DNA from 3 places in the Methylibium petroleiphilum PM1 genome. Region 3 is predicted to be linked to each of the others. Evidence: predicted binding sites of a transcription regulator. Region 3 holds the regulator's gene; each other region holds the start of a gene.
What was found. Region 3 encodes FliA, which starts transcription of late flagellar genes. Its sites were predicted from a motif close to CTAAAGTTTNNNNNNNNNNNGCCGNTA; they were not measured.
Positions count from the first base shown of each region.

Region 1: a site for FliA is predicted at 3,038-3,064, ahead of motA (flagellar motor stator protein MotA). Genes of this name have one in related genera too.
Region 2: a site for FliA is predicted at 4,276-4,302, ahead of fliD (flagellar filament capping protein FliD). Genes of this name have one in related genera too.

Region 1 covers NC_008825.1:3,057,579-3,063,454, reverse strand. Annotated here, with positions in the region: gene MPE_RS14505 (protein phosphatase CheZ) at 1-546, opposite strand, end outside; partial or broken gene cheY (chemotaxis response regulator CheY) at 560-955, opposite strand; gene motB (flagellar motor protein MotB) at 1,023-1,985, opposite strand; gene motA (flagellar motor stator protein MotA) at 2,116-2,976, opposite strand; gene MPE_RS14485 (class I SAM-dependent methyltransferase) at 3,179-4,072, opposite strand; gene flhC (flagellar transcriptional regulator FlhC) at 4,141-4,677, opposite strand; gene flhD (flagellar transcriptional regulator FlhD) at 4,704-5,027, opposite strand; gene MPE_RS14470 (flagellin) at 5,582-5,876, shown strand, end outside.
Region 2 covers NC_008825.1:3,050,863-3,056,738, forward strand. Annotated here, with positions in the region: gene MPE_RS22820 (PAS domain S-box protein) at 1-909, opposite strand, end outside; gene MPE_RS14445 (flagellar brake protein) at 1,106-1,861, opposite strand; gene MPE_RS14450 (flagellar protein FliT) at 1,912-2,211, opposite strand; gene fliS (flagellar export chaperone FliS) at 2,249-2,683, opposite strand; gene fliD (flagellar filament capping protein FliD) at 2,814-4,247, opposite strand; gene MPE_RS14465 (flagellin) at 4,370-5,584, opposite strand; gene MPE_RS14470 (flagellin) at 5,797-5,876, opposite strand, start outside.
Region 3 covers NC_008825.1:3,273,919-3,279,794, reverse strand. Annotated here, with positions in the region: gene MPE_RS15560 (DUF6607 family protein) at 1-922, opposite strand, end outside; gene MPE_RS15555 (methyl-accepting chemotaxis protein) at 1,044-2,390, opposite strand; gene MPE_RS15550 (RNA polymerase sigma factor FliA) at 2,422-3,135, opposite strand; gene MPE_RS15545 (MinD/ParA family ATP-binding protein) at 3,186-4,085, opposite strand; gene flhF (flagellar biosynthesis GTPase FlhF) at 4,117-5,682, opposite strand; gene flhA (flagellar biosynthesis protein FlhA) at 5,720-5,876, opposite strand, start outside.

The DNA of each region.
Region 1 (5,876 bases), 220 kb from region 3:
GAGGATGGTGTTCTCGACCACCTTCTGCGCCTGTTCGGGCGGTGCCGCCTGCACCAGCAGCTTCACCAGGCTGTCTTCCAGATCGCTCGCCAGCGACACCACCTTGGCCACCACCTGCCCGGTGAGGTCGTGGAAGTCCTGCGCCATCATGATGTCGGTCAGATCGGCATCGATGCGTGCGGTGGCGGCTTCGACATCGCTGACGAAGTTCATCACCGAGCCCGAGGCCACGGCCTTCACCGGATCGGCGACGATGGCGGCGGCGATGCGGCGCGTCTCGGCGGCGATGCGGGTGTGTTCCATCTTGGCCTGATCGACCGAGTTCAGCACCTTGTTCGCCGCTGCCGCCGTCTTCTCGGCGATGTAGTTGAGGCGGCTGCGCGCGTCGGGCAGGCCTTCGGCCGCCTGCTGCAGTTTGGGCGTGACGCCGAGCTGCGCGAGGGTGTCGTGCAACTGGCGCGTGATCGCACCGAGCTGCTGGAACACCTCGGGCGAGGTACTGGGCGTCGGCGGATGGGCCAGCAAGGCCGTGTCGTCCATCTTCATGGGCTGTTGTCCTTCAGGCCGTGGCCGCCAGTTTCTGCATGATCTTCTGGACCTTCTCCTCCAGCGTCGCCTTCGTGAAGGGCTTGACGATGTAGCCGGCCGCTCCCGTCTGTGCGGCCAGCACGATGTCTTCCTTGCGCGCCTCGGCCGTCACCATCAGCACGGGGATGTGCTTGAGGCTGTCGTCGGCCTTGACGGCCTTGAGCAGGTCGAAGCCGTTCATGTTGGGCATGTTGATGTCGCTGACCACGAAGTCTTACTTCGAGGTCTTCATCATCTGCAGCGCCACGGCGCCGTCCTCGGCCTCATCGGCGTTGACGTAGCCGATCTCCTTGAGCAGGCCGCGCACGATGCGGCGCATGGTCGAGAAGTCGTCGACGATCAGGAATTTGAGGTCGGGGGTGCTCATGGTCAGGGTCCTCGCGCGCTATCGGTTCATGCTGCCCTGGGGCGGGCCATGCGGTGTTCTGTACGGGTTATCGGGTGTCGGCCCGCGGACTTGAGGCCGATTCGGCCAGTGCCGTCGCAACTTCCAGGGCCGGCGGCTGCACTTCGGTGTCCGCACTGCCGTGGAAGCGGTCCTCGGCCTCCCGGTTCATCACGATGATGCTGATGCGCCGGTTCACCGGATTCAGCGGCTGCTCGCGGTCGAACAGGCTGCTGGCAGCCAGGCCTTGCACGCGCAGCACCTTCTCGTCGGCCAACCCGCCGGCGATGAGCTCGCGGCGCGATGCGTTGGCGCGGTCGGCCGACAGTTCCCAATTGCTGTAGCCGCCGGCGCCGGCGCTGAAGGCCGCCGTGTCGGTGTGGCCTTCCAGCGTCAGCTTGTTGGGCACTTCGGCCAGCACGCCGCCGATGGTGCGAAGCAACTCGCGCATGTAGGGTTGCACGACGGCGGAGCCGGTCGCGAACATCGGTCGGTTCTGCTCGTCGACGATCTGGATGCGCAGGCCGTCGGCCGTCATGTCGAAGCGGATCTGGGCCTTCAGCTCGTTGAAGCGCGGATCGTTGGCGAGTTTGGACTCGACGCGACCCTTCAGCATCTTCAGGCTCTCCGCCTCGGCGGAGGCCTGCTGCGCGCGCGTGGCTTTCAGCGCCTGCAGCGTGTAGCTCTTGCGTTCGGCCTCGACATCGCCGCGCTTCACCTGGCCGGTGCTGCGCGTGAGGTCCTGCCCACCGCCCTTGACGACGCTCGACGAGTCTCCGGACCCCGAGCCGCCCATCATCGAGACCTTGATCGGGTTGTTGAAGTAGTCCTGGATGCCCTTGCGGTCGCCCTCGGTGGTCGAACCGAGCAGCCACATCAGCAGGAAGAAGGCCATCATCGCCGTCACGAAGTCGGCGTAGGCGATCTTCCACGCGCCACCGTGCGCAGCGTGGCCGCCCTTCTTGATCTTCTTGACGATGATCGGCTGCAGTTTCTTCGCGTCGCCGGCCATCACATGCCTCCACGTCGCCGAGTACGGCGCCTGCCCGCATGGGCCACGAAGGGGCCCTGGATGGCCCCTGGGGCGCGGTCCGCCTTGGGAGCGGCCCGGCGGCGGCCCGGCGGCGCTTCGGTCAGGTTGCTCACTTCTTGCCCTTCACATGGCCTTCGAGCTCGCTGAACGACGGGCGCTCGGTCGAGTACAGCGTCTTGCGACCGAACTCCACCGCGATCGCCGGGGCATAGCCCTGCATGCTCGCGAGCAGCGTGGTCTTGATGCACTGCAGCTCCTTGGAGCCCTCATCGTTCTTCTGCTCGAGCAGGCCGCCGAGCGGTTCGACCACCGCATACGCCAGCAGGATGCCCAGGAAGGTGCCGACCAGCGCCGAGCCGATCATGCCGCCCAGCACCGCCGGCGGCTGGCCGACCGAGCCCATGGTGTTCACGACGCCCAGCACCGCTGCGACGATGCCGAAGGCGGGCAGCGCGCCGGCCAGGCGGCCGATCGCGGCGGCCGGGGCGTGCGCCTCGTGGTGATGGGTCTCGATCTCGCTGTCCATCAGCGACTCGATCTCGTGCGGATTGAGATTGCCCGACACCATCATGCGCAGGTAGTCGGTGACGAATTCCACCACGTGGTGGTCGGAGCCGACCGTCGCGTACTTCTTGAACAGCGGTGAGTTGTGCGGGTCCTCGACGTCCTTCTCGATCGCCATCAGGCCTTCCTTGCGGGCCTTCTGCAGGATGTCGTAGAGCAGCGCCATCAACTCCATGTAGCGCGCCTTGGTGTACTTGGAGCCCTTCAGCAGCGTCGGGATCGCCTTCAGCACCGCCTTCAGCGTCTTGGGCTGGTTGGCGACCACGAAGGCGCCGGCCGCGCCGCCGCCGATGGCCATCATCTCGGTCGGGATCGCATGCAGGATGACCTGCATGTTCCCGCCGTGAATGGCGTAGGCACCGAAGATGCAGCCCAGCGCGACGACGTAGCCGATGATGACGAACATGGTGAGCGGTCCGGTTGAGATGCCGCGAGCCCGAGGCCCTGCGGAGGGTTCTGTCCTTGCTTATCGGCCCGGTGTCACCGGACTTGAGGCGTGCAGTCGGTGACAGAACGTGACGGACCGCCCGACGCGCGGCCGGCCGGCCGAACGGCAGGCCAGCCGGAGGCAAGGCGGAGCGGGGCGCGAAACGCGCCAGCTCCGGCCCTTATCGGCGCCTGGAGCGGGAACTTGGGCGCCGTGCGGGCGCAGCGTCGGGGGCCGTCGCTCCAGCCGCGGCGGTGAAGGGCGTGCGGTAGAGCCAGAGCGGCCGGCCGTCGGGGCACTGCAGCCGGGCCTGCGGTTCCAGCGCCAGTGCCGGGAACTCCAGGCTGGCGAGCCAGGCGCCGTCGGCCAGTTCCGCGCTCGCCTTGGCCACCGCGCGCGGCAGGCTTTCCGGGCGCTGGAACAGATAGACCATGGCGCAGGGGCGCCAGTCCTCGGCCCACATGTCGCCGCGGCGGACTGCGGCGCCGACCGGCGCTCTGCCGTGCCGCAACCGGGCCGCCAGCGCCAGCGGCCAGCTCCATTCGACGCCTTCCAGCCGGGCCTGCGGGTAGGCGCGGCGCAGCGCCGCGAGTCCGGCACCGAGTCCGCAGCCGGCGTCGAGCACGGTCGCGCCCGGCGGCAGCGGCACGCGCTCGGCCAGGCGGTCGAGTGCGCCGGCCGGCGTCGGGAACAGCGGTGCGTCGCGCCAGGCCTGGAGCGGATAGGCGAGCAGCAGCAGGGCCAGCGGCAGCAGCCACGCCCAGCCGGGCAAGCCGCTCGCGGCGCCGCTGGCCAGCAGCGACACCGGGAAGCCGGCTGCGACGATCAGGCTGCGCATGCGGGTGCCGCTCAGGCTGCCGAGAGCCAGGCCGGTGGCCGAAGCGCAGGCGATCGCCAGCCAGAGCGGTGCGGGTGTCGAGCGCAACAGCAGGAAGAGCGCCCAGGCGGCGGCCCAGCCCAGCAACGCGGGCAGGGGCCAGAGGCGTTGCAATGCCGGCCCGCGGCGGATGCCGCTCGGGGCAACCGGGTCGGGCCGCGCAGCGGTGACCGGTGGGACGGGCAGGGCGGATGACATCGAGGGCGTCCCGGAGGAGGCCGCGAACGGAGGGGCCGGTACCGAGGGCGGCTGCCGGCGGGAGGAGATCAGTGCAGTTGGAGGGCGCCCGCCGCCTTGCCCTTGCCGGCGCGCGCCGGCGGGTTGCACAGGCCGCAGGTGAAGTGCTTGCCGATCTCGTGCGGGTGCGTGACGAAATGCCCACCGCACTTGGAGCATTCGGTCATGGTCAGCATGCCGTTGTCCACGAACTTCACCAGGCGCCAGGCACGCGTGACGGACAGCAGCGCTTCCAGGCCCTGGGCTTCGGTCTGCTCGAGATAGAGACGGTAGGCCTTGATCACGGTGTCGATCTCGTCGAGCGCCGCAACCTTGTTCAGGTATTCGTGGATGTTCAGGAACAGGCTGGCATGGATGTTCGGCTGCCAGGTCATGAACCAGTCCGTGGAGAAGGGCAGCTGGCCCTTGCTCGGCGACTTGCCCGCCACTTCCTTGTACAGGCGCAGCAGGCGCTCGTAGGACAGGTCGGTCTCCGACTCCAGCACCTGCAGGCGGGCACCGAGCTGGATCAGCGTGACGGCACGTTCGATCTGCTTGGCTTCGGTGAGGATGCTCTTGTTGCGCATGATGTCGGTCTCGCAGGGGTCGTCGGTCAGGCGGCTTCCTGATGGCGGCCAGCCATCAGGATGTTGGCGTGCAGGCGGCTGACGCTGTCGTTGGCGGCGCCCTTGCCGTGGTTGGTCAGCAGGCTCCACACCATCTCGTCGTCCACGCGCATGCGGCACAGCAGCGTGTTGCCGGAGGCGATCTTCATCATCTGCGCCGGGCTCAGCAGGCCGATCAGGTCGGCCGTCTCTTCCGAGATGCCGAGGCGGAACAGGGCCTGGTCGCGGTCGGCGCGGATCAGGCTCTGCGCCAGCATCAGGTAGGACAGATTGGCTTCGCGAATCTCGATCAGGATCTGTTCGGTGTTCATCAGGGTGCTCCTCGTGCAGCTGCCGGTCGTCTTTCGCTGGTGCAGCGGGTGTTCGTTTCAGCGTGAAATGGATTGTGAAGATCGGAGATGCACAGGAACATCAGCCCAGTTCTGTGGTTCGGGTCTCGCTTATTCGACCGCCCGTGTCAGGCAACTTCCTACACGCCCCAGTAGGCAGCGCGTCGACGCGGCGGCTCAAGTGGCGGCGCGAGATGCCGATGACGGCCGTGGTGAGGAGGAAAGTGCTCTTCCCGGCCAGGCTGACAGGAAACCCGCAGCCCTCAAGTTGCCAGGACGGGCTCCGATAACCCCCACAACGGGACCAAGCGATCGGTTCCGGGGTCCGGAGTAGGCGACCGATGTTTCGTAGAGGGCACAACCATTCCGCCCCTCCCACGAGATCTGAGGATGACGTACGCCGGGCGCAGCAGGCCCTCGAAACCCGCTGTTGGAGATCGAGGGTTAGTTCACGGTGATGAGGCCCCAGGGCCGAGCCACCGAGGCAATGCCGGCGCTGCCGGAGAGTCATTTCAACCGTTCAGGAGATTCAGATCATGGCAATGTCAGTCAACACCAACATCGTTTCGCTCAATGCGCAACGCAACCTCGGCACCTCTCAGTCGTCGCTGGCAACGTCCATGCAGCGCCTGTCTTCCGGCCTGCGTGTCAACAGCGCGAAGGACGACGCCGCCGGTCTGGCGATCGCCGAGCGCATGAACGCGTCGGTCCGTGGCCTCAATGTCGCGGCGCGCAACGCCAACGACGGCATCTCGCTGGCGCAGACCGCCGAAGGCGCGCTGGGCAAGGTCGGCGACATGCTGCAACGCATGCGTGAACTGGCCGTCCAGT
Region 2 (5,876 bases), 220 kb from region 3:
CAGCGCACCGAGGCTGCGCGGCCCATGCCAGCCCAGCAGGTCGTTCAGTCCCGGGGGAGCCTCGCTCAACAGCACCGGCACCCGACCGACCAGGGCCTCGAAAACGGCGTTGCTGCGCAGCACGAGGCCGGCGCCGTCGAAGGCCAGCATGCCGACCGGGCTGAGCTCGAACCACTGATCGAGCTCGCTGAGTGAACGCTCCGCCCGCTCTCGGGCCGCCCTCTCGGCGGTGCAGTCCTGCATCACCGTCAGGCACAGTGCACGGCCCTCGGTGTCCGTGACCTGACGCCGCGCCCCGCGGAACCAGCGGTCACGCCCCTGCGCGTCGACCAGACGGCGCTCCATCAGCGCCGGCAGTTCAGCGCCTGCCGGCGGGTCGCGGGTGGATTCCCACAGCAGGTGGTCCTCGATCGGCACCAGCGTCAGCGTGTCCATGCCGACGAGGCGGTTGCGCGACCAGCCGGTGTAGTCGACGAAGGCCTGGTTGACGTCGACGATGCGGAAGTGGCCGTCTTCCAGGATGGCAGGAAACGGCGAGTGCCAGTACAGCCGGCGCACCTCGGCGAGCGGTTCCGCCGCGGTCTGCACCGCGGCCGCCACGCGCTCGCGCCGCGCTGGCGGCAGGCGCAGGGCCCAGCGCTGGGCGCTGAGCTGGCTGAGCGCGGCATCGGGAAAGCTGCTCAGCAGCTCGTCTGCCCGGCCCTCCAGCACATCCAGGACCCAGGACACCAGACCGCCGTCGATCACCGGTGGCAGATCTTCCAGCGGCATGCCCGGCTCGAACGGGAACAGCCTCAGGGCGGCCGTGTTGGCGAAACGCACGCGCGCCTGCGCGTCGAGCATCAGCAGGGGGTCGTTCAGTGTGTCGAGAAAGCCGTGCCACAGAACCACGGCGTCGGCAGCGCTCACCGGTGGCGGCTGGGCAGGAAGGGCAGCGGGAGTGACCAAAGGCACGGGCTCGGACAGCAACTGCTCGGCCAGGCAGGAGGCCTGGGCAACTGTCACGGAGTGTAAGGTCAAGGAGCCTGTCGGACAGGCTGTCCCGACTGTGGAAAACACGGGCGGGGGCCCGCCCCGCCTCCGGGCCGAGCGGCCTGCCGGACCGTCACAAGGACAGCAGGCGCCGCCGCTTCTGCGTCTGGTCGATGTAGCGTTGCAGCGCGCGCTCGCCGTCGCCGCCGAGGTTCAGCATCTCGCAGCCCAGCCGCGCGCCGCGCGACTCGTGGTGCAGCAGCGTCACGTGGTGGACGATCAGGCCGCTTTGCAGGCGGGTGTCGCCGTCCAGGTCGACCTGCACCTGCGCGATCTGCACGCCCGGCTCGATCGGCGGCACATCGTCGGGCAGGAACAGCGCAACGCCGCCGATGCTCACGTCGAGCACGCGCAGGCTCAGCTGCATGTCGGGCAGCGCCGGATGACGCAGCGTGGCGGTCGGGCTGGTGTTGAGCAGCGGCCGCACGCGGTAGCTGCCGCGTCGCTGGAAACGGTAGAGCTCGCGCGGGAAGCGCGCATTCAGCGCGCTGGCGCGTCCGCTGTGCACCAGCACCAGGTCGTGCAGGTCGAACTGGAGCTTGACGCTGTCGAGGTAGCCCACCGCGACCACCTCCTCGCTCTCCAGCAGGCGCTGGAGCTTGATGTCGCCGCCGTCGGCACTCAGGCACAGCAGCCCCCGCGCCGGGTCCAGTGCCCACACAGTGGTCGTGTAGGCGGCGCCCTCCGGTGAGCTGAGGCTCAACAGCACGTTGCCGTCGGCGCATTGCTTGAGCAGGCTGAACACCTCGGCCGGCGCGCTCACCCTGAATTCACCCAGGCCATGGGGAGAACCGCTCATGGCCTCCAGCGGCATCGGCAGCGTTTCCATCGCTCGGATTCTCTCGGCAGCAGTCTGATGGGAATCGGGTTCGGTTTCGATCAGTGCAGCATCTTCGGCCGGCCGGCCAGGAGCTGATCGAGGTCCTCGAGCCAGGGCTCGGCCAGGGTACGGACCTCGGCGTCGTTGACGAGAATGCGCTTCATGATGCGGGTCTTGAGCTGGCGCTCGTCCGCGCCGAGTTCACGGGTCGCCGCAGCCTGCTTGAGCTGATTGATCAGCACCGCGCAGGCCCCTTCGAGCTTGACGACCTGGTCCCAGTTGCCGCCGCGCGCGGCCTCGAGCATCTGCTCGCTGGCGCGTTCGATGGCCTCGTAGTAGTTCAGCAATGGCGTACTCATCGAAAACTTCCTTGTCGATGGATCGTCGTCGGGGCGCTCAGCGAACCGCCGGCACGTCGCTTTGGGCGCGGATCGTCGACCAGGCATCGCGCAGCGGCTCGATCAGGCTGACGCATTCGGCCAGCGCGGCATCGTCGTTGCGCAGGTTGGCCTGCATCAGGCGCGTGCTGACATAGCTGTAGAGCGATGACAGCTGCTCGGTCAGGGCGCCGCCGGCCGGGCTCAGCCCGCCCTTGAGTCCTTCCTCGACGATACGGACCGCCCGGCTCAGTTCGTGTGCCTTGCGCTCGATCTGGCCATCGCGCAGTGCGCCGCGCGCACGCGCCACGGCATCGAGCAATCCGGTGAACAGCATCGCGACCAGCTGGTGGGGCGAGGCGCCGCCGATACCGGTCTCGACGCCGACCAGGTTGTAGGCCTGGCTGGAGGCGTGGTGGCGCGACGGCGAGTAGGGGCTGCTCTGGGCAAACATGACTGAAGGTCCGGCATTCGAGTGGGGCTGAGTGTTTATCGGCCGCTGCGCGCCCGGTCTTGAGCGCCACACACTCGAAAATCGCCCTGCGTTTCAACCGATCCCGCGAATGCGCGGATCGGGAACGACCTCAGTTGTCGCTCTTCTTGTAGAGGTTCGACAGGCCGTCCAGTTGCTGGGTCATGTAGGTCGACAGGGCGCTCAGTTTCGCCATCTGGGTGTCCAGCGCCGTGTACTGCTGGGTCAGCCGGACCTGCATGCGGTCGGCACGGTCGTTGACCTTGTCCTGGTCATCCTGGTTGCGCTCCAGACGGGCCTTGAGCCCGGCGTTGCGGCTGGCGATCACGCCCTCGGTGCCGGTCGACATGTCGGCCAGCTTCTGGAAACGCACGCCCAGGCCCGTCGACGCGGGGTTCGCCGTGTCGTTTGTCGTGAAGAGCTTCGACAGCTCGGCCGGCTTCGCGAGCGCCGCGTCGAGCTTGGCGTTGTCGAGCACGATGGAACCGTCGCGCTGCACGTTGAAGCCGATGTCCGACAGGCGGGTCAGCTCGGCCGAGGCCGCGCTGTCCTGGCGCAGCATGGCGCGGAACTGATTGCGCAGCCCCACGGCGGCGCTGTCGCCCTGCAAGGTGCCGCCGATCTTGTTCTCCTCGTCGTACTTGGTCTGCGTGACCAAGTAGGTGTTGAGCGCGTTGTAGGCGTCGGAGAACTTCTTGATCGCGTCGCGCATCGTCCCGGTGTTCGTCGTGACATTCACGGTGACCGGTGCGGTGGTGACCTTCACGAGATCGAGCGTCACGCCGTCCAGCGTGCCCGTCAGGCGGTTCGTGGGCGACTCGATCGCCAGGCCGTTGATCGATGCGAGGGCATTGACCGCGGCCTGCGTCTGCGTCATCGGGTTGGCACCGCTGGCCGGGTCGTAGGCCAGGCCCGTCAGCGCCCCGGTGGCATCGCTGACGGCGACGCGCAGGGTGCTGTCCAGTCCGGTCGTGGTGCTGGTCAGCGTGAGGCGGGCACCGTTCGCGTCGCGCACGATCGCCGCCGAGACTCCGGCGTTCGCCGCATTGATCTGCGTCTTCACCTGCTCGAGCGTCGTGCCCTCCGCGAACTCGAGTTCGAGCGTCGTCGATCCGGTCTTCGGGGTGAACGCCGGATCGTTCGCGACGTTGTAGCCGCCGAGTTCGATCGTCATCTTGCCGGCACCGACCACGTCGGTCGGCGCGGTGAACACCGCCGAGGCCAGGCTCTGCGCGCGTGCGATCTGGGAGACGCTGACCGAATAGCTGCCGATGGCGGCGCCCGCGCTGGCGGTGGCGGCGACCGAGGTGGCGTCGCTGGTGCCTGCCGACGCCGCTTGCCACAGGGTGGGCTTGGCGAGCGCCTTCGCAGCGTCGCCGACGGCGGACACCAGGCTCTGCAACTGACCGTAGGCAGAGACCTGGGTCTGCATGAACGTCGCCGCGGTCTGCATCTTCTCCAGCGGCTTGCGCTCCAGCGCCACGAGCTGCGAGACGATGCTGCTGACGTCGAGGCCGCTGCCGAGACCGGGTGAAGAAATGGCCATGCTGAGTCCGGACGGATTGATGAGGAGCTATCGGCGCTCGCGCAGAAAACTGAAGCCGCGGGCCCGGCGCCGTCAGGCACCGGACAGCCGCGGCTCTCCGAAGCAGGTCGCCGGAAGGCGTCTTACTTGAGCAGCGACAGCACCTGCTGAGGCAGCTGGTTGGCCTGCGCCACCATCGCGGTGCCGGCCTGCTGCAGGATCTGGGCGCGGGACAGGTTCGCCGTTTCCATCGCGAAGTCGGCGTCCATGATGCGGCCACGCGCGGCCGACAGGTTCTCGGCCTGGATCTGGATGTTCGACACCGCGTTCTCGAAGCGGCTCTGCAGCGCGCCGAGCGTGCCGCGTGCGCCGTTGATCTGGTCGAGCGCGCTGTCGATCTTCTTGATCGACACCCAGGTGGCGGAATCGGTCTCGATGTTCAAGTCGCTCAGGCCGATGTCGTCGGCGACCTCGGCGATCGCGTCGCCTTCGTCCAGGCCCGTCGTCGCCGTGGTGAAGCCGGTGAACTCCACCGCCAGCGCCGCGCCCGCAGCATCCAGCTTGGATGCCTTGATGTCGAGCTTGAAGGTCCCGTCGTCGTTCTTCACCAGGTAGGCGGAGACGCCGGTGTCCGTGGTCTTGCGGTTGATCGCCTCGGCGATCTGGCCCAGGCGTTCGGTTTCGGTGCTGGCCTCGGCGATCGGGCCGACCTCGACGATCTGCTCGTTCGCGCCACCGCCGTCGATCGTGATCTGCAGGTCGCCGTCGGCGATCGCGGCCAGGTCCGTGATGGTCGTGCCGTCGAGCGTCAGGTCGGCACTCGCGCCCTCGGCGTAGGTGATCTTCGAGAGCACCGCCGCGGTGGCGTTGGTCAGGCTGCCGACGGTGATCGCATCGCCGGAGTTGGCCCCGACCTGGAAGGTCGCCGCAGTGAAGGAGCCGTCGAGCAGCTTCTTGCCGTTGAAGCTGGTCTGCTTGGCCACGCGGTCGATTTCGTCGCGCAGCTGGTTCACTTCGGCCTGCAGCGCCTTGCGGTCGTCGGCGCTGTTGGTGGCGTTGGCCGATTGCACCGCCAGTTCGCGCATCCGCTGCAGCATGTCGCCCAGCTTGCCCAGCGCGCCTTCGGCGGTCTGGGCCAGCGAGATGCCGTCGTTGGCGTTGCGCGCCGCGACGTTCAGGCCGCGCACCTGGGTGTTCATGCGCTCGGCGATCGCCAGGCCGGCGGCATCGTCCTTCGCGCTGTTGACGCGCAGACCCGACGACAGCCGCTGCATCGAGGTGGCCAGCGAGGACTGACTGGTGTTCAGGTTCCGCTGGGCATTCAGCGAGATGACGTTCGTGTTGATGGTCTGGGCCATGGAAATGCTCCTTGAAGAATCGAGGATCTCCGGCCCGAAGCCGGCTTACCTGTTCGGTGTAGCCATTCTTGGTGACCTGCGGGGGTGACGATGGATCGAAAAGAGGCCGACTTCCGGCGCATTTCGGCCCCGGAAAGCAAAAGGCCCCGTCCTGACGGACGGGGCCCGAGGATCCCGGGGCCGGCGGCCCGGAGGCCGCCGCGGGAGGCCGATCAGCGCAGCAGCGACAGCACTTGCTGCGGCAGCTGGTTGGCCTGGGCCACCATGGCGGTACCGGCCTGCTGCAGGATCT
Region 3 (5,876 bases):
TGCGCTCGAAGTAGGTCTGGCCGGCGCTGAAGTCGTGGCCGGTGATGCGCTCGTAGCGCGCCACGCCGTACTCGCGCGCCAGATAGGGCAACGTCGCGCGCGGCCGGCCGCCGTCGCCGAGCGCGAGCTTCAGGTTGTTCTCCTCCTGCACCCAGCCGCCGGGCGTGATGGTGTGACGGTTGCTGCCGACCAGCACCTGGTAGTCGCTGCGCACGCTGAACTCGCGCCGCGGCAGCGGGCGCCAGGTCTCGTCGCCGATCCAGGTGGAGAAGCTGTCGCCATGCTGCCAGCGCCCGCGCGCCGCGTAGCGCGGCGAGTCGTCGACCTGCAGCACGCTCTGCACCCAGCTGCCGCTGCGTTCGCCGGCCGGCACCGGCCGGCGCACCCAGGTGTTGCGGCCTTCGTAGGCGAGCAGGCTGTCGGCCTCGTAGCGCCACTCCTGCCGCCAGTGCCGCACGACGATGGGCTCACTGACCTGGCCGTCCTGCATCTGCACCCTCATCACCAGAATGTGCTGCAGCGCGATGAAGTCGCCGCGGTCCTCGGACACGAACACCTGCTCGGTGCCCCAGCTCTGGTAGGGCGCGTCCGGCTTCAGCGCGGGGTCGAAGCGCAGCACTTCGAGGAAGTCGAAGCTCACGCGGTAGGGACCGGCCATCGCGAGGATGGCGCGGCGGTCGCGCTCGCGCGCGCTGAGCCCGGGCTCGCGCAGCCGCTTCCAGGCCTCGCCGGCCGCGGTGTCGAGCTCGACCGGCACGCCGCGCGTGCTGGCGCCGCGCGGCTTCAGTGCCGCCTCGCCGAGCGGCCAGGCGAAGATGAACTGGCTGGGTGCGGCGGCCGGAGTCGCCTCGGTGTAGGCCGCAGCGGCCCAGGGCAGGGTCAGCAGCGCAAGCAGGAACAGCAGTGCGGGGGACTTCTTCATGCGGCGCATTCTGTGCGCGTTCGCGCGGCCGGCCGCAATGCACCTGCCGAATGTCCGGGCTTGGCGCTCGCCCATGAAAAACGGCGCCCTGGGGCGCCGTCCTGTGTCGATCGGGTCAGGCTCAGAACTGGAACGCCAGCCGCACGCCGCCCCAGTGGCGACCGTTGACGGTGATCGGTGCTGCGGCTTCCTTCATCAGCACGAAGTTGCCGCCGCCCATGTCGCGCCGGTAGGTCTGCAGCAGGAAGGGCCGGGTGTTGCGCGCCGACGCGAGGCCGGTGCGGTCGTTGAAGATGCGGCGGTAGCGGCTGTTCGCGGTGTTCCACACCGGGTCGTTGCTGCGCTGCGGGTTGCAGTACTGGCGGTTGTGCGTGGCGACGTAGCCGTTGCGGTCGACCGCGATGCAGTAGACGACCTTCTGGTTCAGCGTCAGCAGGCGCTCCTGCACCTGCGGGAACAGCCGGTCGGCCAGCGCGACGAAGCGCGTGGTGTGCTGGGCCGGGTTGGTGCCGGGCACGGCCTGGTAGTTCTCGTCGAACAGGTCGGCGATGGCGATGGTGTTGGTGCGCAGCGCGTCCTCCAGCAACTTGCTGATCTGCGAGGCCGCCTCCTGGACACCGCGGATGTAGGGCGTGTCGTCGGTGTCGATGCCGCAGTCGGCCACCACCTCGATCATGTTCTCGCTGACCTTCAGGAAGGCTTCGCTGCGCGCCGTGGCGCTGCCCAGCGTCTGGCTGGAGCGCTGCATCTCGCGGTCGATCGCGGCCATCTGCTCGTTCAGGCCGTCGCAGATCGTGCGGCTCTGCACCGCCGCGGCGCTGATGCTGCCGACCCCGCCCTGCACCTCGGCCAGCGCCCGGTGGAAGGCGCCTTGCGGCGCCTCGCCCTCGCGCAACTGGATCTCGCGCGCCAGCGCGCCGACGCGTTGGTCGAGCTCGGCCACGGTGCTCATGATCTGTTTCGACGAGGCCTCGACCTTGGCCGACAGGTCCTTCACCGCGTCGGCCACGACACCGAAGCCGCGTCCGGCCTCGCCGGCCCGGCCGGCCTCGACCGAGGCGTTGAACGCCACCAGCCGCGTCTGCAGCGCGATCTGCGTGATCTGTCCGGCCGCGGCCGCCACCTGGCGCAGCGTGTCGACGATGCCGCCCACCTCGGTGCCCACCTGCTCCACCGCGGCGCGTGCGCGCTCCACCGCCTTCAGGCTCTCGGTGGTGGTGGTGCCGATGCCCCCTTGCGCGCGCTGCACCTCGCCCAGCTGGCTGCCGAGCGTCTGCAGCGCCTGGACCTGGCGCTGGTTGACCTGGTTGCTGTCCTCGATCAGGCCGCGCACCTCGGCCGCGTCACGGCCGAGACGGGAGGCCGCCTGGGCGATGCTCTGCACCGCCTGGCGCAGGTCGGGAGCTGGCGCCGCGACGGGTGCCGGGTCGGTGGCCGCGCTCGGGGTCTTCTTGAACAGGCTCAGCATGGTTGTCTCGTGCTCGCTTCTTGTTTGGGTTTCAGTGATCGCGCAGCTTGGCGCGCAGGCGCGCGATCGACTGGCTGTGCAGCTGGCAGACGCGCGATTCGGTCACGCCCAGCACTGCGGCGATCTCCTTGAGGTTCATGTCCTGCTCGTAGTACATCCCCATCACGAACTGCTCGCGCTCGGGCAGGGTCTTGATGGCCTCGATCAGCGCCAGGCGCATGCGATGGTCCTGCAGCAGGGCCACCGGGTTCTCGTTCTCGTCGGCGACGTGGCGGTCGAGGAAGTCGTTGTCGCCATCGTCGCCGGACATGTCCTCCAGATAGACGAGCTGCGTGCCGCGCACCTTGCCCAGCAGCTCCTGGTAGTCGGCAAGCGACAGGCCCATCTGCTTGGCGATCTCGCTCTCCGCCGGCGCGCGGCCGAGCTGCTGCTGCAGCTTGTGCACCGCGACCTCGATCTCGCGCTGCTGCTTGCGGTTGCCGCGGCTCATCCAGTCGCTGCCGCGCAGCTCGTCGAGCATCGCGCCACGGATGCGCTGGGTGGCGAAGGTCTCGAACTGCACGCCCTGCGCACTGTCGAAGCGCGACATCGCGTCGGTGAGGCCGATCAGGCCGACCTGGATCAGGTCGTCGATCTCCACGTTGGCCGGCAGCTTGGCGATCATCTGGTGCGCAAGACGACGCACCAGCGGGCTGTACTGCTTGATCATGGCGTTCGTTTCGAGGCGACCGGTGGCGGTGTACATGTCGGGCTCCAGGCGGTGTTCGGCGGTTCGTTCGGTCTTCGATCGGGGATTCAGCGCGACCGCGGCAGGCGCGAGCCCAGCGACGGCAGCGCGGAGCGTGCGCCGATCTCGCCGGCCAGTGCGCCGAACACGCTGTCGCTCACGGTGTGCGGCAGTGCGCAGGCGAGCTGTTCACGTGCCAGGCGCTTCAGCCGCAGGCTCGGGCCATCGGTGGGCGCCTCGGCCGGGTCGACGGCCACCCAGTCGTGCAGCGTGGCCCCCAGGAAGTCGTCGGCGCAGCGCGCCATGCGTTCGGCCACCTTGGCCGCGCGCGGCGAATCGGGCGGGGCGCTGAACAGCAGGTCGTGCGTCAGCAAGGCGGCGCGCGTCGCCAGCAGCTTGATGGCCGCATAAGCGTGCGTGACGCTGTCGGGCTGCTCGTCGCACAGGACGATGGGGCGCACCGTGGCCGCCTGCAGCTCCTGAACGCGACGCGCGAACAGACGGGCCAGTTCGGCAGCGCTGGCATGCACCAGCAGCACATCGATGTCGGGAGCGGCTTCGGAAATGGCGTCGAGGAAGCCGGAGGTCGAGCCGCTCGCATCCACGAAGCGCAGCGTCAGGCCGCCGGCAGCGAGGTAGCTCACGTGCGGGCTCAGCGTCTCCACGCCCTCTGCGAGGTCGAAGCTCGCCAGCTCGGCTGGTGCGCGGGCGTTCTCGCCGGCGTCGACCACGAGCGTGCGCAGACCCTGCTCGGCGTAGGCGCTGCACAGGCGCTCCAGCAGGGCACCGCCGAAGGCGATCTTCGGGTTGGACACCACCGGGATGCAGCGCATCGTGCGGCTCACGAACAGGCGGCGCAGGCCCTGGGCCTGGTCGGCCGGTGCGGGGTGGGTCGGCAGATCGTCGAGCTGGTTGTACCAGCTGTCGGTGGCGGGGCGGCAGGCGCGGCGGGGCAGGTCGGTGGACATGGCGGCAGCGGGGTCGTCGGGATCTGGAAGCTCAGGCGCGGCCGGCCGGTACGGGGCGGCGCTCCGTCATCTGCGGCGTGGCGAACACCAGGTTCATCTCGCTCGCGTCGAAGTTGTAGGCCGGGCTGCCGGTGGCGCGCAGCGCGCGGTGCACCAGGGCCTGACCCGACAGGCGATGCCAGTCCTCGGGCACTCGCTGGCCGTTGGCCACCGCGACGATCTTCTGCTTGTGGCGGATCACGGCGTCGAGTGCCGGCGCCAGCTTCACGGCCTCGTCGAGCTTGGACAGCACGATGCCCTTGCAGGCGGCGGCACGGTAGGAGGTCATCACGTCGTCGATGGTCTCGCCCTGCACGGCGGTGTTGACCACCAGCAGCTTGTTGATCGAAGGGTGCGCCAGCATGTCGAGCAGTTCGCGCGTGCGGGTGTCGCGCTGGGCGACGCCGGCGGTGTCGATCAGCACCATCTTCTTGGCCGACAGCAGCTCCAGCAGGTCTTCCAGCGCGGTGCGGTCGTGGGCGGTGTGCACCGGCACGCCGAGGATGCGGCCGTAGGCGCGCAGCTGTTCGTGGGCACCGAGACGGTAGGCGTCGAGGGTGATCAGGCCGAGGTTGGACGCGCCATGCCGGGTGGCGAAGGCGGCGGCCAGCTTGGCGGTCGAGGTGGTCTTGCCGACGCCGGTGGCGCCGATCATCGCGAACACGCCGCCCTGGTCCTCGATCGGCAGCTCGCGCTCGCCGGTCATCAGGTTGCGCTCCAGCACGCTGGCGGCCCAGGCCTGCTCGTCGCCGACGTCGGCCGTCATGCCAGCCACCAGCTTGCGGATCAGCACCGGCGAGAAGCCGCACTCGAGCAGCTTCTGGGTCAGCTTGGCCTGAGCGGGCTCGCGCTGCAGCTTCTCCATGAAGGCCAGCGCGCCGAAGCGCTCTTCGATCAGCCCCTTCATCGAGCGCAGCTCGCTCAGCATCGTGGCATCGGCCTGGGCCTCGCGCAGGATCGGCGGGCTGGCGGTGGCGGACTGTGTCTGGCGGCCGTAGACCACCTGCTCGCGCAGCACCGGCATGGTGGCGGCCTGCTGGCTGGCAATCCGGTGCTGCACGGCATCGACCGCCGCGTCGACCGCATCGTCGTCGTCCAGATCCTGGGCGTACAGCGTCGCCTGGGCGGCGGCACGGGCCGGCGCCATCGGGGCGACGTTGAGGGTCGGCTCGGTGCGTTCCTCGCGCAGCGCTTCGCCGCGCAACGCGGCCTCGCGCTTCTTCAGCATGCGGTCGCGCACGTAGTCCTGGAAGGACAGCGTGCTCATCGACAGTTGTTCCACGTCCTGCTGCACATCGTCGGCCGTCGCGGAACGGCCACCCTTGGCGGCCTTGACCGGCTTCGCGGGCTTGGCGGGCGCCGGCTGCGCGGCGGCGGCCTGCTGCTGCACGGCGGCCTGGCGCTCGACCGCGGCCAGCGCGCCCGGCGCCATCGCCAGCATCTCGATGCCTTCGGGGCAGGGCTTGGTCGACAGCACCACGGCGTCGTCGCCGAGGGCCTGGCGCATCTTGGTCATCGCGTCGCGCGAGGTACGGCCTGTGAAGCGTTGGACGTTCATGCGGAGCCTCTGGGTCGGGGTCTGTCAGGGGGGCGGATCAAGCGGCGGCGCCGATGATCGAGCCGATGCGGATCGAATGGGTGTCTGGGATCTCGCTGTGCGAGAGCACACGCAGCCGCGGCGCGGCGCGCTTGAGCAAACGGGCGATGGGCACGCGGATCGCATCGGGCACCAGCAGGCAGGCCGGGTGGCCC